3 regions of the Rhodococcus sp. NPDC059234 genome follow, and region 1 is predicted to be linked to each of the others. Evidence: riboswitches for the same ligand, from Rfam matches in the RefSeq annotation. Region 1 holds a riboswitch; each other region holds the start of a gene.
What was found. Region 1 has a riboswitch for thiamine pyrophosphate ahead of thiO (glycine oxidase ThiO). Riboswitches for the same ligand answer to the same signal wherever they lie in the genome.
Positions count from the first base shown of each region.

Region 2: it holds a riboswitch for thiamine pyrophosphate, as region 1 does, so the genes downstream of both, ACFXGJ_RS21200 (purine-cytosine permease family protein) here and thiO (glycine oxidase ThiO) in region 1, are expected to answer to the same signal.
Region 3: it holds a riboswitch for thiamine pyrophosphate, as region 1 does, so the genes downstream of both, thiC (phosphomethylpyrimidine synthase ThiC) here and thiO (glycine oxidase ThiO) in region 1, are expected to answer to the same signal.

Region 1 is NZ_JBHZAH010000093.1:11,807-18,422, forward strand. It holds gene ACFXGJ_RS18190 (hypothetical protein) at 1-536, opposite strand, end outside; gene ACFXGJ_RS18195 (NUDIX domain-containing protein) at 709-1,578, shown strand; gene thiE (thiamine phosphate synthase) at 1,610-2,311, opposite strand; TPP riboswitch at 2,338-2,449, shown strand; gene thiO (glycine oxidase ThiO) at 2,446-3,534, shown strand; gene thiS (sulfur carrier protein ThiS) at 3,535-3,753, shown strand; gene ACFXGJ_RS18215 (thiazole synthase) at 3,758-4,516, shown strand; gene ppk2 (polyphosphate kinase 2) at 4,593-5,540, shown strand; gene ACFXGJ_RS18225 (ABC transporter ATP-binding protein) at 5,618-6,565, shown strand; gene ACFXGJ_RS18230 (ABC transporter permease) at 6,565-6,616, shown strand, end outside.
Region 2 is NZ_JBHZAH010000130.1:6,026-12,641, forward strand. It holds gene ACFXGJ_RS21175 (NUDIX hydrolase) at 1-511, opposite strand, end outside; gene ACFXGJ_RS21180 (ABC transporter ATP-binding protein) at 544-1,374, opposite strand; gene ACFXGJ_RS21185 (YitT family protein) at 1,381-1,992, opposite strand; gene ACFXGJ_RS21190 (hypothetical protein) at 2,124-2,738, opposite strand; gene ACFXGJ_RS21195 (TenA family protein) at 2,735-3,340, opposite strand; gene ACFXGJ_RS21200 (purine-cytosine permease family protein) at 3,337-4,689, opposite strand; TPP riboswitch at 4,690-4,800, opposite strand; gene ACFXGJ_RS21205 (peptidyl-tRNA hydrolase) at 4,824-5,612, opposite strand; gene serB (phosphoserine phosphatase SerB) at 5,609-6,616, opposite strand, start outside.
Region 3 is NZ_JBHZAH010000065.1:20,275-26,890, reverse strand. It holds gene thiD (bifunctional hydroxymethylpyrimidine kinase/phosphomethylpyrimidine kinase) at 1-59, opposite strand, end outside; gene thiC (phosphomethylpyrimidine synthase ThiC) at 56-1,732, opposite strand; TPP riboswitch at 1,724-1,848, opposite strand; gene ACFXGJ_RS15055 (GNAT family N-acetyltransferase) at 2,010-2,354, shown strand; gene ACFXGJ_RS15050 (GNAT family N-acetyltransferase) at 2,518-2,883, shown strand; gene ACFXGJ_RS15045 (hypothetical protein) at 2,991-3,677, shown strand; gene ACFXGJ_RS15040 (exodeoxyribonuclease III) at 3,674-4,489, opposite strand; gene ACFXGJ_RS15035 (GNAT family N-acetyltransferase) at 4,521-5,471, opposite strand; gene ACFXGJ_RS15030 (peptide deformylase) at 5,464-6,054, opposite strand; gene ACFXGJ_RS15025 (DUF3263 domain-containing protein) at 6,275-6,601, shown strand.

The DNA.
Region 1 (6,616 bases):
AGGTACGCCGAACCCACCGGGTAGCCGGTGCGGTTGTTGGCGCGCGCGGTCTCGACGAGGCCGGTGTACACCGGCAGCCCGGCCGACAACTGGGTCAACAGGGCGTGCGCGGTCACGTCGTCGGTCTCGACTCCCGCCGCCGCGTCGACGATGTCCTGACCCGCGTCGCCGACGGCCTGCGCGTACCTGTCCCGCACGGCGGCGGGCTCGATGCCGCCTGCGAGGAACGCTGTGGTGGCGGCCGCGTCCGCGATGGACAGCGAGCTGTAGAGGTGCTGGGACGCGTTCGCGAGTGGTTCGATCTCGGTGAGCAGGGTGTCGAGGGTGCGCTGGCGGTCGGCGACCTGGACCGCGGCGACGACGCCCGACAGCAGGGCGAGCGCGATCAGTCCGACGCCGAGGGTGACGATCTTGGCGGGCGTGGTGCGACTGAACGCGCGCAGCCGTGCGGGCCGGCTCGGCGGCGGTCGCAGCTCCGTGGTCGGGGCGGGCGTGTCGCCGAGCGGCTCGGTCGAAGGCGCAACTCGAACAGCCACTGTGCTGCACCCCTTCTATCTGGCCCGAGTGCCCGACAAAGGGCAGCATATAAGCAGTAACCGCGCTTTGGGATCTGCGACTGGCTAAGTTCGACGGCGAACAGTTGTGGCGGACACACGAGGAGCCGACTTGGCGCGGCGCGGCACGATCTGGAGTAGGTGAACGAAGTCGATGCGCGGTGACGGGGACGGCTGGGCCACGAGCGAGGACGGCAGCCGGTACTGGGGGCGATTCGGCGCGGCCGGGCTGCTGCTGCGCGCGCCCGCGCAGGACGGCGGCTCCGCGGTCCTGCTCCAGCACCGGGCGCAGTGGAGCCATCAGGGTGGCACCTGGGCGCTGCCCGGCGGGGCGCGGGACTCTCACGAGAGCACCACCCACGCGGCAGTTCGGGAGGCGGAGGAGGAGGCGGGCATCGCCACGGACCTGGTGCACGTGCGGGCCGAACGGGTGACCGCCCGAGCCGGGGGAGGCTGGAGCTACACGACGGTGATCGCCGACGCGCACACCGCGCTGGACACCGTCCCGAACGGGGAGAGCACCGAGCTGCGCTGGGTACCCGAGGACCGCGTCGAGGACCTCCCGCTGCACCCGGGTTTCGCGGCCAGCTGGCCGTCGCTGCGCGCGGCACCGGTGCGGCTGCTGCTCGACACCGCGAACGTGCTCGGATCGCGGCCGAACGGGTGGTGGCGCGACCGCGTCGGGGCCACCGGGGAGTTGCTGGCCGCGCTCGCCGGAAGCCTGCCGCGCACCATCGAGCTGCCCGGCGGTGGCTTCGGCTGGCTGCCGAGGGTCGAGGCGGTGCTCGAGGGGCAGGCCGTCGCCGTCTCAGACGTCGATGCCCGGGTCCCGGTGCACGTCGCCTCCGGCAGCGGCGACGACGCGCTGGCCCTGCTGGCGTCCGGTCGCTCGGCGTCGACCACCCTCACCGGGCTCGCCGGCGAGCTGACCGCGGTCGTCACCGCGGATCGCGGTCTGCGCGACCGGCTGCCCGAGTCCGTGCTGCGGCTCTCGCCGTCGGCCGTCCTCGACTGGCTGGACTGACTCACCCCACCCCACCCGACCCCGCCGGGGGTCAGCGGGCGTTGGCGGCCAGCGCATCGGCGAGGGAGCGGGCGGCGGCCTGGGGGTCCCGGGCCTCGGTGATCGCGCGCACCACGACGATGCGCTGGGCGCCGGCGTCGAGAACCTCCGGCAGTCGCTGCTCGTCGATGCCGCCTATTGCGAACCACGGCATCGTCGGCGACGACTCGGCGGTCGAGCGCACCAGCTCGAGGCCGGACGCGGTCCGTCCGGGCTTGGTGGGGGTGGCCCACACCGGGCCGGTGCAGAAGTAGTCAACGTCGTCCTCGATCGCCGCCAACTGGGCCTGCGCGCGGCTGTTCGTCGAACGGCCGATCACCACCTGCGGCCCGACGATCCGGCGCGCGTAGTGCACCGGCAGGTCGCCCTGCCCGAGGTGCAGCACGTCGGCGCCGGCGGCCAGCGCGAGGTCGGCGCGGTCGTTCACGGCCAGCAACGCGCCGTGCCGCCGGCAGGCCGCGGCCAGTTCGGCGAGGGCGCCGAGTTCCTCGCGGGTCTCCATCCGGCCGAACTTCTTCTCACCCGCCGAGCCCTTGTCGCGGAGCTGGATGATGTCCACCCCGCCGGACAGCGCGGCCTCGGCGAACTTGGCGAGGTCGCCTCGCTCACGGCGGGCGTCGGTGCACAGGTACAGGCGGGCGCTCGCGAGGCGTTCCCGTGGGGTCAGGTGCTTACCGGAATGCGAGGGATGCACGACCTCAACGGTAGTCTCTACGGTGAACGAAGTGACACGGGAGTCCCGGCGGACGCGGGGCTGAGAGGGGGCTCGCGAGCCCCGACCGTCATACCTGACCCGGATCATGCCGGCGCAGGGAGTGAGGTGGAGTTGTGAGCAGAACCGTCGCGGTGATCGGTGGCGGCGCCATCGGACTGGCGGTGGCGTGGCGCGCGAGCAGGGCAGGCTGGACCGTCACCCTTCACGATCCGGCGGTCGCGTCGGGCGCATCCTGGGTGGCGGGCGGCATGCTCGCGCCGCTGTCCGAGGGCTGGCCCGGCGAGGACGCGGTGCTGGCCGCGGGGGCCGCGTCGCTGGAGCGGTGGCCGGAGTTCGGTCGCGAGCTCGAGGCGCTGACCGGCGAGTCCCTGTTCACCTCCGACGGCTCGCTGACGGTCGCGCTCGACGCCGCCGATGCCGCCGACCTGCGCCGCGTCGCCGAATGGCTCGAGACGCAGGGGTACCGGCTGGACCTGCTCTCGCGTGCCGAGATTCGTGCGGCCGAGCCCTCACTGGCGCCGAACATCCGACTGGCCCTGCTCGCGGCCACCGAGTCGGCCGTCGACAACCGCGCCCTGGTCCGCGCGCTCCGCCGGGCCTGCGTGGACGCGGGTGTGACGTTCGCCCAGCAGGCCGTCGCCGACGTCGACGGGCTGGACGCCGATCAGGTGGTGATCGCCGCGGGCACGGCCGCCGCACGACTGTGGCCCGGACTGCCGGTGCGCCCGGTCAAGGGCGAGATCCTGCGCCTGCATCGCCGCCCCGGCGTCGCGCCGGCCCCCACCAGGACCATCCGCGGCAGCGTGCACGGCCGGCCGGTCTACCTGGTGCCGCGCGGCGACGGCATCGTGGTCGGCGCGACGCAGCACGAGTCCGGCGAGGACACCCAGGTCACGGTGGCCGGGGTGCGCGACCTGATCGCGGACGCCGAGGCCCTGATGCCGAGCATCGGGGAGTACGAACTGCACGAGACCGCCGCCGGGCTGCGGCCCATGAGCCCCGACAACCTGCCGATCCTCGGCCGGGTGTCGGACCGGGTCGTCCTGGCCGCCGGGGCCGGGCGCAACGGCATCCTGCTGACGCCGCTGTCCGCGGACGCGGTGGTCGCCGAACTGTCGGGCACGCCGCTGCCCGAGGCCAAGACCTGTTCTCCCGACCGGTTCGACGGGCTCGGGGTTTCGATCGACAGAGCGAGGAAGTAGATGACCAACGCACCGGTGAACATCGGTATCACCGTCAACGGTGAGGACCACCAGTTGTCCGAGCAGCTGACCGTGGCCCAGCTGCTCGCGCATCTCGGACTGCCGGAGAAGGGCATCGCGGTGGCGGTGGACGGCACCGTGTTCCCGCGCACGTCGTGGGACAGCCCGGTCGAAAAGGGCTGGGAGATCGAGATTCTCACGGCGGTGCAGGGTGGCTGACCCGATGGTGACGGACCAGCTGACGATCGCGGGACGCACCTTCGGCTCGCGCCTGATCATGGGCACCGGCGGGGCGGCCAACCTCGCGGTGCTCGAGGAGGCGCTGGTCGCGTCGGGCACCGAACTGACCACCGTGGCGATGCGACGGATCGACGCGGCGGGCGGCACCGGGGTCCTCGACCTGCTGACCACGCTGAAGATCGCGCCGCTGCCGAACACCGCCGGGTGCCGGGGCGCGGCCGAGGCCGTGCTCACCGCACAGTTGGCGCGCGAGGCACTCGAGACCGACTGGGTCAAGCTCGAGGTGATCGCCGACGAGCGGACCCTGCTGCCCGACGCCATCGAATTGGTCTCCGCCGCGGAACAACTCGTCGACGACGGATTCACGGTCTTGCCGTACACCACCGACGACCCGGTCCTGGCCCGTCGGCTCGAGGACGTCGGCTGCGCGGCGGTGATGCCGCTCGGCGCCCCGATCGGGACCGGCCTGGGCATCTGCAACCCGCACAACATCGAGATGATCGTCGAGTCGGCAGGGGTGCCGGTGATTCTCGACGCCGGCATCGGGACGGCGAGCGACGCCGCGCTGGCGATGGAGCTGGGGTGCGACGCGGTGCTGCTCGCGACGGCGGTGACCAGGGCGAAGGACCCCGCGCTCATGGCGACCGCGATGGCGTCCGCGGTGGTCGCCGGTCGCGCGGCGCGGCTCGCGGGCCGGATCCCGAAGCGGTTCTGGGCACAGGCTTCCTCACCCGAACTCTGACCGGATCCGGAGGTAGTCTCGAAAGGTGGACGATCTTCGGAACTCGAGTAGCGAGGACGCCGGCACCGACTTCGAGATGGCGCAGCCCCGGCAGGTTGACGTCACGCCCGAGATCGACGAGATCGGCGAACTGCTCCGCAAGTCCGGACGGATGCGCAGCGACGACGGTCCGGACGCGCCGTGGCGGCACGGGTACCCCTACGACAAGAAGATGACCCGCCGCCAGTACGAGCGGCGCAAGCGGACCCTGCAGATCGAGCTGTTGAAGCTGCAGGCGTGGGTCAAGGAGAACGACGAGAAGATCGTCATCATCTTCGAGGGCCGCGACGCGGCGGGCAAGGGCGGCGCGATCAAGCGGCTCACCGAGCACCTCAATCCTCGTGGCGCCAGGGTGATGGCGCTGGAGAAGCCCACCGAGCGCGAGCGCAAGCAGTGGTACTTCCAGCGGTACGTCGAGCACCTCCCGTCGGGCGGCGAGATCGTGCTCATGGACCGGTCCTGGTACAACCGGGCGGGCGTCGAGCGGGTGATGGGCTACTGCACCCCGCACGAGTACCTCGAATTCACCCGTTCCGCACCGGAATTCGAGCGAATGCTGGTGCAGTCGGGTATTCGCCTCGTCAAGTTCTGGTTCTCGGTCGGCCGCGAGGAACAGCACGCGCGGTTCGTCGCCCGCAGCACTGACCCGGTCAAGCGGTGGAAGCTGTCGCCCACCGACCTCGCCAGCCTCGACAAGTGGGACGCCTACACCGAGGCGAAGGAGGACATGCTGTTCTACACCGACACCCCGCACGCGCCGTGGACGATCGTCAAGTCCAACGACAAGAAGCGGGCGAGGCTCGAGGCGATGCGCTGGCTGCTGTCGCGGTTCGACTACACCGACAAGAACCCGCGGGTCGTCGGCACCCCCGATCCGTTGCTGATCGGCCCGGCCTCGACGGTGTACGACGAGGGCGAACAGCCCATCAGCCACTTCCCGGACCTGTCGACCTGGCCCGCACCCGGGGGTAACGGTCAGGGTTGACGTCATCCCCAGGGATGACGGATATCGAGACCTACGGAGGATGCGCACCGCGGTGCAACTGGTGAATCCTTGACCTCATGATTGAAGTGAGGGGATTGACCAAGATATACGGGCCCACGAAGGCGGTAGACGACCTGACCTTCACGGTGCGGCCCGGTATCGTCACCGGATTCCTGGGCCCCAACGGCGCGGGCAAGTCCACGACCATGCGGATGATCCTCGGTCTCGACCGCCCGACATCGGGCACCGCGTTGATCGACGGCGTTCCCTACAGCGAACTGAAGCAGCCGCTGCGGACGGTCGGAGCGCTGCTGGACGCGAAGTGGGTGCACCCCAACCGGTCCGCCAAGGCGCACCTGCAGTGGATGGCCGCCTCGAACGGACTCCCGTCGTCGCGGGTCGACGAGGTGCTGCGACTGGTCGGACTCACCGAGGTCGCGGGCAAGAAGGCCGGTGGATTCTCTCTCGGCATGTCGCAGCGACTGGGTCTCGCGGGCGCGCTGCTGGGCGATCCCAAGGTGCTGCTGTTCGACGAGCCGGTCAACGGCCTCGACCCCGAGGGCATCGTCTGGATCCGAAAGTTCATGCAGCGTTTGGCCGCCGAGGGCCGCACTGTCCTGGTCTCCAGCCACCTCCTCTCCGAGATGGCGTTGACGGCCGAGCACCTGGTGGTGATCGGCCGCGGTCGGTTGATCTCGGACACCTCCGTTCAGGAGTTCGTCGACCGGTCCTCCGAGTCGAGCGTGCGGGTGCGCAGCCCGCAGCTCGACGCCCTGCGCAGCCTGCTCACCTCGCAGGGCCTGACGGTCCGCGAGGACGGGCGGGATCCGCTCGACGGACAGGCGCTGGTGGTGCTGGACGCCACCACGGACGCGATCGGCCACCTTGCCGGCAGCAACGGAATCATCCTGCACGAGTTGTCTTCTCAGCGCGGATCGCTCGAGGAGGCGTTCATGAAGCTGACCGGTGACGACGTGCAGTACCACGCCGCGGGCGTCGAAGAAGTGATGGGAGGGGCGCTCTGATGGGTGTCATGGCAGCGGAACGAATCAAGCTCACCTCGACCCGGTCGCCCT
Region 2 (6,616 bases), on a different contig from region 1:
CGGCCACGAAGAAACGGGTGTCGTAGCGCCTGCCCTCACCGATCGGGGTGACCCAATTCGCCCACGGCCGAAGCAGATCCGCACGCAGCACCAGGTTCTCGCGGGCGAGGAACTCGCTGAACGAGAGCTCGCGAGCCTCCAATTGCTTGCGCGCCTGCGCGTATCCGGAGGTGTCCGCGACGACGGTGTCCGCGGTCGGTCCGGCAAGCAGGACCCCGCACTCCTCGAAGGTCTCCCGCACCGCCGCGCAGACCAGAGCCTTCGCACGGCCCTCGTCGACGCCGAACCGCTCAGCCCACCAGGAGACCGGCGGCCCACTCCAGGCGACGTCGGCCTCGGCGTCCTGCGGATCCACGCCGCCGCCGGGGAACACGGTCATGCCACCGGCGAAGGCCATTCCGCCGACGCGGCGGAGCAGGAACACCTCGGGCCCGGACGCGGAGTCGCGCACCAGGATGACGGTGGAGGCGTCCTTCGGGGGAACTTCGGGATGTGCTTCGAATGTGGACATGTGTCGGACGTTACAACTATCCCGAACCGCGGTCAGCGGCGGTGCTGGCCGGGCAGTCGCGCCCGCCTGGCGAAGAACCGTCCGTCCACCCGATCCAGTGCGATGGACTGGCTGAACGCCTCCGTCAGATTCTCCGCGGTGATCACGTCGTCGATCAGGCCCTGCGCGACCACCTGGCCTTCCTTGAGCAGCAGCGCGTGGGTGAAGCCCGGCGGGATCTCCTCGACGTGGTGGGTGATCAGCACGGTGGCGGGCGCATCCGGATCGGCCGCGAGGTCCGACAGCCGCGCGACGAGCTCCTCGCGACCACCGAGGTCCAGGCCGGCCGCAGGCTCGTCGAGCAGCAGGAGTTCGGGGTCGGTCATCAGGGCCCGCGCGATGAGCACCCGCTTGCGCTCGCCCTCGGAGAGGGTGCCGTAGGTGCGATCCGCCAGGTGCTCCGCGCCGAGGCTCTCGAGCATCTCCACGGCGCGCGTGGTGTCCATCTCCTCGTACTGCTCCCGCCAGCGTCCGAGCACTGCGTAGCCGGCCGAGACGACGAGATCGCTGACCACCTCGTCGGCGGGCACCCGGTGCGCGAGCGAGGACGAGGACAACCCGATCCGGGGCCGCAGTTCGCTGACGTCGACGCGGCCCAGCGTCTCGCCGAGCAGGTTCGCGTGACCGGAGGTCGGGTGCACCTCGGCGGCCGCGATCCGCAGCAGCGAGGTCTTGCCCGCGCCGTTGGGCCCGAGCACAACCCACCTCTCGTCGAGCTCCACCTTCCAGGTCACGGGACCGACCAGGGTGACACCGCCGCGGCGGATGAGCACGTCGTCGAAATCGATGAGCAGATCGGGATCTAGTTCGGGCACGACGCCCATCTTGACCTACGTGCTCGCGGCGCACGCGGCAGGACCGGCTTGCGTGTCGTCCGCCCCGGTCGGCGTGCAGGTCACCGGGCCGGCTCCGGGCTGTCCGCGACGGGGCCCCGGCATCACGCGCATCATCAGTTGGATCAGCGGCCCAATGCCGAGCGCGTACACCACGGTGCCGACCCCGACGGTGCCGCCGAGCATCCAGCCGGTGGCGAGCACCGCCACCTCGATCCCGGTGCGGACCAACCGGACCGACAGCCCACTGCGGCCGACCAGGCCGGTCATCAGGCCGTCCCGCGGCCCCGGACCGAGCCCGGCGCCGATGTAGAGCGCCGTCGCGAGGGCGTTGAGCACGACCGCGAACAGCATGACCGGAATCCGCGCAGCCAACGCGTCCGGCTCCGGCAACAGGGCCAGCGAGGTGTCCACGGCCAGCGCGATCACCACGACGTTCGCGACCGTCCCGACACCCGGACGCTGACGGATCGGAATCCAGAGCACCAGGACCGCCGCACCGGTCAACGCGGTGACGCTGCCGAAGCTCAGCGACGCGCGCTGCGCCACACCCTGGTGAAAGACGTCCCACGGGTCGAGACCGAGCCCGGCCACGACCATGAGGGCCATCGAGAACCCGTAGAGCCACAGCCCGACGAGAAGGGCGGCGAGGCGGGGCACGAGGGTGGACACGGTGGCCAGTCTCCGTGACGACTGGACCTGCAGAGAAGAGCCACTTCGCTCCCGCTGGACTGCACCGACTAGCCCGCGCACCCGTCCCAGAACTGCACCTCGAACTCGGCAACCCGGCCGAACGCCGCCCGCTGCGCCGGTGTGGGCTCCCCCGCACCCAGCAGCTCGCCGAGGTCGGCGACGTAGTTCGCGAACGGCGGCGCGCTCCAGTTGTCGATGAAGGAGCGGTACCGCGAGTCGGCGGCCGCGGCGCGCTCGCGGACGGTCGTCCACGCGTCGAGGTACGCCTTCTCCACCCCGTAGAGCACCGCCGAGGCGATCTCGTAGCCGTCGTGCAGGCTCGCGAGCATGAACGAGGTGTACGACACACAGCCGAGGCTGGGCCGATACCCGTCCCGGTCGAGCCCCCGTGCGTCGAGTTCGGCGCGAAACAGGCCGAGTTCCGGTGTGAGAGCGGCGATCCCGCCCGCGAGTACGTCACGGGACCGCTCGTCGGGCGCGAGGGTCAGCACGCCGGCGAGGAATCGGCGGAACTCGACCACGAACGCGTGGTCCTCGAGCAGCCAGCGGTCGAACGACTCCGCCGCGAGCGTCCCGTCGGCGGTGGCCAGGACGAAGGGGTGCTCGGCGAGCTGCCGCCAGCGGTCGGCCTCGCCGTCGACCAGCGCGCGTGCCCGGCTCATCGCGCGTCCCAGAACGCGAGCTCGTGACGCATCGCCGATATGAAGGCCGCCTCGGCGACCGCCGGATCGGGGTCGGCCTCGTCGAGCATCGCCGCACACCGGTCGGCGAGCGCCGCGAAACCCGGATCCGCGTAGGTGTCGACCCAGCGGCGGTAGCGGGGGTCGGCGGGCGGGTTCTCCGCCAGCGCGATACCGAGCTGCGAGTACCCCCACATGCACGGCAGCAACGCAGCCAGCCCGCGACCGTAGTCGGACGCCGCGTCGAGCAGGAAGCCCGTGTAGGCCTCGCACTGGGTACTCTTGACCGCGGAGTCGAACTGCGCGCCGAAGGGTTCGGACAGCTCGCGGTGCAGGCTCAGCTCCTCGTGCAGGGTCGAGTGCGCGAGATCCACCAGGTACCCGAGGTGGCCGTCGGGCGCCTGCCAGGCCAGCCGCGCGAACACCCGGGTGTAGTCGAGCAGGTACAGGTAGTCCTGCTCGAGCCAGCCGCGGAACACCGCCGGGTCGAGGTCGCCCCGCGCGATCCCGGCGACGGTGGGATGCGCGAGCTGCTGCGCGAGCAGCGGCCGGCCGAGCTCCTGCAGTCGGGTCGAGAGACTCACGCCCGCGCCCCCTTTCGGGCACCGATGAGGCCGATCAGCGCGGTGAGGACGCCGGCCACAACGAGCGAGGCCAGCGACGCCGACCAACCAGCAGACGAAATCCCCAGCGAGGACTGCAGATTCGTCCACCATTGCGTCCATCCCGCACCGAATCCGGTGAAGTAGGTCGGCGTGACGAGCTGATACACCACGAACCCGACCGCCCAGGGCAGCAGCATCCCCCACCGCGAGGGCGCCGACTCGGACACGTCCCAGACACCCCGCTTGATCAGGTAGAACGAGACCAGGAAGGTCGCGGTCAGCGGCACGAAGACGGCACCGATCAGGAACAGGAACGGCTCGTAGCTGTAGGCGTCCACGCTCAGCGCCAGCAGGGTCGCGACGGCGCCCACCCCGACGACCAGGTAGCGGCGGTCCAGCGAGGGCCGCAGGTTCTGCGCACTGATCGCGGTCGAGTAGATGTTGGCGAACGCCTCGTCCATCTCGTCGGCGACCAGGATCAGCAGCGCGACACCGGCGAGCGGGAGCACGAGCAGGCTGCCGATGATGTCGAATCCGGGCTCGAGGCCGAACGCGACGAAGGCCAGCACACCGAGCGCGAAGAACGCCACGGTCGCCCCGCCGTATCCGATCGTGGCGCCGAGGAAGGCGGCCCGCGGCGAGCGGGAGTGCCGGGCGTAGTCGGCGGCCAGCGGAACCCAGGAGATCGGCATCGCGATCACCAGGTCCACGCTGGTCCAGAATCCGGAGAAGTTGCCGTCGGTGAGCGAGGGCAGATCCTTCATCAGCACGTTCACGAGCAGGTACACCGTCGAGCCGATCGCTGCCCACACCGCATACCTGGCGAGGATGTGCACGACCTTGAGCGGTCGCAGCGCCATCAGCGTGGCGAGTACACCCGCCACGAGGACGAACGGCCAGCGCTGCCACCCGGTCAGGCGGGCAGCGGCCTCCGCCATGACGAACACCTCGAAGGTCGCCCAGCCGACGCACTGGACGAGGTTCAGGACCGTCGGCAGCGCGGACAGCTTGCTGCCGAGCAGTCCACGCATCATCACCATCGCGGGTGCGCCGACGGATGCGCCGGCGGACGCGGTCAGACCGAGCAGCGTCGAACCGATCAGGGCGCCGACGACCACCGCGAGCAGGGTCGCCAGCAACGACTGCCCCTGCAGCACTGTGTAGGTCGCCGCGACCGGCAGCAGCAGCGAGATGCCGAGATTCCCCCACAGACCGATCTGGGCCCCGAGGCCCAGAGTGCGCGTGGGGTTCTCGTCGAGAGTGAAGGACGGCTCCGAGGACTCGACGGAAACCGGACCCGGGGACGGGTCCCCGGATTGTGAACGCACAACAGACAACGCGCTGCTCCCTACGCCGGAATGACCCGGATCAGGTGTGACGGTCGGAGCAGCCGTGCTCCCTCTCAGCCCTACGACGCCAGGGCTCCCGTGCTGGACGCGCTCACCTTAGGCCGATTCCGCCGTCAATCCAAGCTGCCGGTCGACCCGGGCAGCCTCGCAGCCACGGTCGTCGAACCCGGGGCCACCTCGGTGAAGCCGGCGTCGCGCACCGCGACCGCTCGACCCGCCGCCAGCTCGCCGACGAGCGCGGACCACCGGTCCGGCTCGGCGTCGCGCACGGCGCACCGGAAGTCGTCGCGGGCCCACTGCCAGGCCTGCTCTGCGGTCATCGCGCCCGCGAGAATCATGGCCGCGTGTCCGACCTGCGCAGCGGCCTTGCCGACGGTCATGCCGAGCGAGCCGTCGATCCACAGGACGACGGTCCCGTCGTCGGGGTCGCCGGGCCGGTCGTGGTCCAGGTCGGTGCCGCCGATCTGCAGCTTGCGAATTCGGGCGTCGAGCGCGCCGACCGGTCCCGGCACCAGTGCACGGGCCTGCGCCCCACCCACCTCGGCGGTGACGCCGTCCACCGACTGCGCCGCCAGCCACTGGGCGCCCCGGGCCCGGCGCGCGACCTTGCGGATACGCGCGCCGGTCCAGGCTCGGTAGTCGGCGCTCCACGGGCCGGGCTCGCCGTCCGCACCGGCGCCGACCCGCTCGTCGAGGCACAACGCGACCGTCGCCGTCGCGGCGGCCGCCAGCAGCGCACTGCGGGCCGGCGGGTCGGCCTTGGGAATGTGCAACACCAGCGGCATCGCGAGCACGAGGGACGGGTCGTCGGGGTCCGGGCGGTCGCCATAACCGGCCGCCAGCACCGCGTGGCGGGCCCGGAAACCGGCATCGAGATCGGCTTCCGGAACCCCTTGTGTCACAGCGGAACCCGACGTACCAGACCGTCGACTGCGTCGGCCGCCTCCACCTCGTCCCGGGTCACCCCGAGTACGAAGAGGACCGCGTCGAGGAACGGGTGGGACAGGGCGGTGTCGGCCACCTCCCGCAGGGCGGGCTTCGCGTTGAACGCCACGCCGAGGCCCGCAGCGTTGAGCATGTCGATGTCGTTGGCGCCGTCGCCGACCGCGACGGTCTGCTCCATCGGCACCCCGACCTGGGCGGCGAACTTGCGCAGCGCCACCGCCTTCGCGGCCCGGTCGACGACCGCTCCGATCACCCGTCCGGTGAGCTTGCCGTCCACCACCTCGAGCGTGTTCGCCTCGACGAAGTCCAGCTCCAGGTCGTGCGCGAGCCCCTCGATGACCTGACGGAAGCCGCCGGAGACGACCCCGCAGTGGAAGCCGAGCCGGCGCAGGGTGCGAATGGTGGTGCGGGCGCCCGGGGTCAGCTCGAGGTCGCGGCCGACCTCGTCGATGACAGAGGCGTCGAGTCCGGCCAGCACCGCGACGCGCTGGTGCAGGGACTCGGTGAAGTCGATCTCCCCGCGCATCGCCGACTCGGTGACCGCGCGGACCTCGTCCTCCTTGCCCGCGCGGGCCGCGAGCATCTCGATGACCTCGCCCTGCACCAGCGTCGAGTCCACGTCGAACACGATGAGCCGCTTGGCGCGCCGGGCCAGGCCGGCGCGCTCGACGGCGATGTCCACGCTCTCCTCGACCGCGACCTCCGCGAGCGCGGTACGCAGCGCACCGTTGGCGTCCGCTCCGGTGTCGGCGGCGGTCACCATGAGTTCGAGCCCGGTGAGCGGGTAGTCCGCGATGCCGCGGATGGAGTCGATGTTCGCGCCCTGTTTGGCCAGTTCCCGGGCGATCTGCCGCAATGCGCGGGCGGTCACCGGGCTGCCGAGCACGACGACGGCGTGAGTGGACGGGGCGGGCTTGGCACCGGCGTCGGAACCGATCTCGACGTCGACCGACATCCCGAC
Region 3 (6,616 bases), on a different contig from region 1:
GCGATGGTGAGGACTCGGATCGGGGTCTGTCCGTCGGGGGTGAGGGGCAAGAACTTCACGGGGTGGACACTACCGGGAGGTAGACCTGGCTTCCCGTGCCCGCGAACTCCGCGGACTTCTCCGCCATCCCGGCCTCGATCGCGGCCGCGTCGGTCAGTCCGTTGCGTTCGGCGTACTCGCGCACGTCCGCCGAGATCCGCATCGAGCAGAACTTCGGTCCGCACATCGAGCAGAAGTGCGCGGTCTTCGCCGGCTCCGCGGGCATGGTCTCGTCGTGGTACTCGCGCGCGGTGTCCGGGTCCAGCGAGAGCGCGAACTGGTCGCGCCAGCGGAACTCGAAGCGCGCCTTGGACAGCGCGTCGTCGCGCTCCTGCGCGCGGGGGTGCTGCTTCGCGAGATCCGCCGAGTGCGCAGCGATCTTGTAGGTGATGACGCCGACCTTCACGTCGTCCCGGTTCGGCAGCCCCAGATGTTCCTTGGGCGTCACGTAGCAGAGCATCGCGGTGCCTGCCTGCGCGATGATCGACGCGCCGATCGCGGAGGTGATGTGGTCGTACGCGGGCGCGATGTCGGTGGCGAGCGGTCCGAGCGTGTAGAACGGGGCCTCCTCGCAGAGCTCTTCCTCGAGCCGCACGTTCTCCACGATCTTGTGCATCGGCACATGGCCGGGGCCCTCGATCATCACCTGCACGCCATGCGATTTCGCGATCTTCGTCAGCTCACCCAGGGTGCGGAGCTCGGCGAACTGCGCCTCGTCGTTGGCGTCGGCGATCGAGCCCGGACGCAGGCCGTCGCCGAGCGAGAACGTGACGTCGTAGCGCGCGAGGATCTCGCACAGCTCCTCGAAGTGCGTGTACAGGAACGACTCCCGGTGGTGGGCCAGGCACCAGGCCGCCATGATCGAGCCGCCGCGCGAGACGATCCCGGTGACCCGCTTGGCGGTCAGCGGGACGTACCGCAGCAGTACGCCGGCGTGCACGGTCATGTAGTCGACGCCCTGCTCGCACTGCTCGATCACGGTGTCGCGGTAAATCTCCCAGGTGAGCGCGGTCGGGTCGCCGTTCACCTTCTCCAGCGCCTGGTAGATCGGCACCGTGCCGACCGGGACCGGCGAGTTGCGCAGGATCCACTCGCGGGTCTGGTGGATGTCCTTGCCGGTGGACAGGTCCATGATGTTGTCCGCGCCCCAGCGCGTGGCCCAGACCATCTTCTCGACCTCCTCGGCGATGGAGGAGGTGACCGCGGAGTTGCCGATGTTCGCGTTGATCTTCACCAGGAACCGCTTGCCGATGATCATCGGCTCGGACTCCGGGTGCTTGTGGTTCGCCGGGATCACCGCTCGGCCCGCGGCGACCTCCTCGCGCACGACCTCGGGCGAAACACCCTCGCGCACGGCGCAATAACGCATTTCGGGCGTGACGATCCCGGCCCGCGCCCACGCCAGCTGGGTCCGAACGGGCTTGGATTCCCCGTCGCCACGCTCGCCCCCGATGTCGACCGCGGCGGGTTTGGTCCAACCGTCGCGGGTCCTCGGCAGGCCCGCCTCGAGGTCGATGTGGGCACCGGCGTCGGTGTACGGGCCGGAGGTGTCGTACAGGTCCAGGTGTTCGCCGTTGCTCAACTGGACGCGCCGGACGGGCACTCGCATCCCGTCGACGTCGAGGTACTGCTTGCTGCTGCCCTCGATGGGGCCGGTGGTGACAGTGCTGGTCGTGACAGAGGTGTCCCTCATGCGTGCTCTCCCTACGCCGGCATTACCCGGTCAGGTTCGACGGTCGACGGCCCTGGTCGCTCCGAAGAGCTAGCCGTCCTCTCAGCCCGCTGGTGCGAGCCCCCGTGGGGTTGTGTAGTTGTTTCGGCGCCGACCCTAGACCCGGCCCCGTGTGCTGCGCCACTCCGGGTCCACCGGCCGGGCGGGATTTGAGTGATCCCGCTCACAAATGTCTGCCGATTGACCTATAGTGGCGTGGGTCACATTTGGGTTACGGGCGGGGTAGGGAGACGGGTTCATGATTGCGGATTCACCGACCGCGGAAGTGTCGAACAATGCTGGTCAGAGTCGCTTCGAGCTTCGGCTGAACGGCGATCTCGTCGGCATTCTCGGTTACTACGAGTTGGACACGAACGCGGGCGTCGGGGTCCGTGGCGGCCGGCGCGCGGGCCCGCCCGTCGTCTCGTTCATGCACACCGTGATCGTGGAGGACTTCGGGCATCGCGGCCTGGCCGCGGTCATGGTCCAGCGCGCGCTTGATGCGGCCCGCGAGTACGGCTGGAAGGTTCGCCCGGTGTGTACCTACCTGCAGCGATTCATCGCCGACAATCCCCAGTACCGAGACGTGCTCGCTCCACTGTGATCGTCGGGCCGCGGCCTGCTTTGTGCCGATTCGGCCACGATTCGAAGAAGTCTGGGCGACAAACAGGCGAGGGGCTCGTGGTGCGGCGGCGCGATGGCGCCGGGGCTGCTTGCATGGCGATGTGGATCACATCTTCAAGCGACATCACGTCCAGGCAGCGGCGGTGAGCACGCCCGTCGTTGCGACGGCGAACCCGGCGCTCGCGCGCGTCGAGGACAATCCGTCGCACTCGCGTTTCGACCTGTGGGTCGGCGACGAGTTGGTGGGAATCCTCGGCTACCGAAGTGGGCGCGACGACCCCGGTGCGCCGCTGTCGGGTGGCCCGCAGGGCGCCGATCCCGAGGTGGTCGCCCTGATGCACACCGTGGTCAAGGAGGACTTCGGCGGTCGCGGATGGGCCGCGATCCTGGTTCGTGAGGTGCTCGAGGAGTCGCGGGTGCGGGGCTGGCGGCTGCGGCCGGTCTGCACCTACGTCCAGCGATACCTCGGCACGCACACGGAGTTCCTGGGGCTGATCGACGGCGACTGACCGCACTTCGCGGAAATTCGAGAGCACTGCTCTTGCAGTCTCGGGCGCGGGGGTGAATACTGCTCTCAACAGAGAGCGCTGCTCTCGTCCGAGGTGGGGAGCAAATCATGATCGACACAACCGTCCGACCGCAGACCCGCCGCGGGGGCGCGACCGCCGCGGCCGCGCTGTTCGGCGTCTCCGGGCTGCTGTTCCTGCTCTATCCCGCCGTCCGGCCGTACTCGGACTACCTGAACGAGACCACTCTCGACGGCGCACGCGCGTACGCCTCGGGCGGCTGGGTCGCCGCACACGTGTTCGGCATGCTCGGGTTCGTGTTGCTCGGGTTGGCGATGCAGGCGCTGCGGGACGTCCTCCGTGGCACGCCCGCCGATCGGATCGGCATCGCCGCCACCGTGGTGACGTGGGTCGGCGTCGGCCTGACCCTCCCGTACTACGGCGCCGAGGACTTCGCCCTGCACTCGGTCGCGATCCGTGCGCTCGGTGACGGCTCGCCGGACCTGCTCGACCTGGTCGTGCAGGTGCGGGGCGGCGGTACGCAGATGACGATGTTCGCGTCGGGGCTGGTGCTGGTCGCCGCGGGCGCGGTGACGGCCGCGGTCGCGATCTGGCGGTCGGGAGTGCTCGCCCGGTGGAGCGGGATCCCGCTCGCGGTCGGCTTCGCGCTGTTCGTCCCGCAGTTCTTCGGACCGCCGTGGGTACGGGTCGCGCACGGCGTCGTGCTGGCCGCCGGCGCGCTGTGGCTCGCTGCGGAACTGCTGCGGCCCCGTCGCGACGCAGCCGACGCGCGCTAGGCGAGCTCGACCACCACCGGTGCGTGGTCGCTGGCGCCCTTACCCTTTCGTTCTTCGCGGTCGATCGACGCACCGGTGACCCGGGCGGCCAGCGCGGGCGAGGCGAGCTGGAAGTCGATCCGCATGCCCTGCCGCTTCGGGAAGCGCAGCTGCGTGTAGTCCCAGTAGGTGTAGACGCCGGGGCCGGGCGTGAACGGCCGGACCACGTCGGAGAAGCCCGCGTCGACGAAGGCGTGGAACGCGTCCCGCTCCGGCTGCGACGTGTGGGTCTTGCCCTCGAACAGGGCCGGATCCCACACGTCCTCGTCGGTCGGCGCGACGTTCCAGTCGCCGACCAGCGCGACCTGGGCGTTCGGGTCGTCTGCGAGCCACTTGACCGCGTCGTCACGCAGGGTCGCGAGCCAGTCCAGCTTGTACTCGTAGTGCGGGTCGGACAGCTCGCGACCGTTCGGGACGTACAGGCTCCACACCCGCACCCCGCCGCAGGTCGCGCCGATCGCGCGGGCCTCGACCACCGGGGTGGCGATGTCCAGGCTGTCGGCGGCGGCCTTCGCGAACCCGGGCTGGCCCTCGAACCCGATCTGCACGTCGTCGAGTCCCACCCGCGAGATGATCGCCACCCCGTTCCACTGGCTCAACCCCACGTGCGCGACCTCGTAGCCGAGGTCGGTGAACCGGTCCGTGGGGAACTGGTCGTCGCGGCACTTGGTCTCCTGGATCGCCAGCACGTCCGTCTCGGTCCGCGCCAGCCAGTCCACGATCCGGTCCGTCCGGGCCCGCACCGAGTTCACATTCCACGTCGCCAGTCGCATGCCAGGCAGCGTAGTGCTCGGCGAGGACGGTTCAGTCGGGGGCGGTCGCGTACCGGTAGCGGTGGTGATCGATGAGCCCGAGGGTGCGGTAGAGCGCGATGGCCGCGTCGTTGTCCGCGGCCACCTGGATGTACGCGTGGGTGGCGCCGTTGTCACGTCCCCAGCGGATCATCTCCGCGCACATCAGCAGGCCGAGTCCGCGTCGCCGGTGCTCAGCCGCGACCTCGACCGCGGCCAGGCCCACCCAGTGCCGCCCGTCCGGCGCCTCTGTGACCGCAGCCCGCGCGATCGCGAGCAGTTCGGTGTCCGGGCTGCCGAGTGCACCGAATCCGAGTCGGCCGTCCCGGACGGCGCCGAGCACAGCCGGCGCGCACGCGGGCAGCGACTCGCCGTGATAGTGGTACAGCGGCAGCCAGCGTTCGTCCGGTACGTCCGCCACCGTGACCAGCGAATCACCTTCGGGCAGGGTCAGATTCGCGATGTCGGCGGCCATGACAAGAACCTCGTCGGAGACCTCCCAGCCCTCGGGCGCGGTGCCGAGGCGGTCGGGCAGCAGCAGCTGCAAACGCTGGCCCCGGTCGGCGTACCAGGCGCGCAGCCGCTCGGCGGTGTCGCCGGTGTAGAGGTCGCCGATCCGGTCCGCCTTGCCCAACGGGACCGCTGCGTTGGCGCGCCGGGTGAAGCCGTCGCCGAACCGAGCCAGCCATCCGTTCACCCAGGTCTGCTCGGTGCCGGGCCAGCCGTCGGCCGCGGCCAGCTCCAGGGCCCGGATCTCCCTCGTCAGCACCGGGCGGGCGCCGAGGGCCTTGAGCGCGACGACCTGGTCGGGGGAGACCTGCACGACCCGTCCGTCCGGAGCGCGGACCACGACGGCGGGAGCCAGCGAGACCAACTCGCCGATGATGTCCGTCAGCGGCTGCGGATAGCCCGGCGGAAGCTTGTAGCGCAGGACGACCCTGCTCCCGAGAGCAGCCTCAGTCATCGTGGCCGAACGGATCCTCGACCGTGCCGGGGATCCAGCTCTGCCCGGGCACGCCCCAGCCTGCCCGCTTGATCGTCTTCTTCGCTGCGCGTGCGTTGCGACCGATCAGCATGTCCGTGTACAGGAATCCGTCGAGGTGGCCGACCTCGTGCTGCAGCATCCGGGCGAAGAAGCCGTTGCCCTGGATATCGACCGGGTCGCCGTTGACGTCGATGCCGGTGACCCGCGCCCAGTCCGCGCGACCGGTCGGGAACTGCTCGCCCGGCACGGACAGGCAGCCCTCCTCGTCGTCGTCCGGGTCGGGCATGGTCTCGGGCAGTTCCGACGTCTCGAGCACCGGGTTGATGACCTCGCCGCGGCGCCGCTCGCCGTCGCCGTCGCCGTCGTAGTCGGGGCAGTCGTAGACGAACAGTCGCAGCGCAACGCCCACTTGGTTCGCGGCCAGGCCGACGCCGTTCGCGGCGTCCATCGTGTCGTACATGTCGGCGACGAGCTCGGCTACCTCGGACACGGGTTGCGTCACCGGTTTCGTGGGCTCGTGGAGCACCGGGTCGCCAACGATCCGGATGGGAAGAATTGCCATGGTGAGAAGGATAGTGGGGGTCCCGCGGGTTACCCGGACGGTGGTGGGCGTGAGCGACGCGCCAGCACGCCGAACCCGGGGCCGACGTGGCGATCGTGGTTGAATCAGTAGCCGAAGAACAACTGTGTAATTTCGTTGCTCGGTCACGTGAAGCCGACCGGGTGTCCGGGGAACTTTAGGTTTCGCTGAAATTGGGCGAGAGCTCGAAGTGGGGAGTGAGATGGACGGCGCAGCAGCGCGTAGCCGGAATTCCGAGCACACCGACCCGCAGGCCACCGACGAGGTGGGCGCGGACGGACTCACCCGCCGCGACCACGACATCCTGTCCTTCGAACGCCAGTGGTGGAAGTACGCGGGGGCGAAGGAAGAGGCCATCAAGGAACTCTTCGACATGTCCGCCACCCGCTACTACCAGGTCCTGAATGCGCTGGTCGACCGGCCGGAAGCCCTCGCCGTCGACCCCATGCTGGTGAAGCGACTGCGTCGGTTGCGGGCCAGCAGGCAGAAGGCGCGCGCGGCCCGCCGGCTCGGATTCGACATCACCTAGGTGCCGGCGACGATG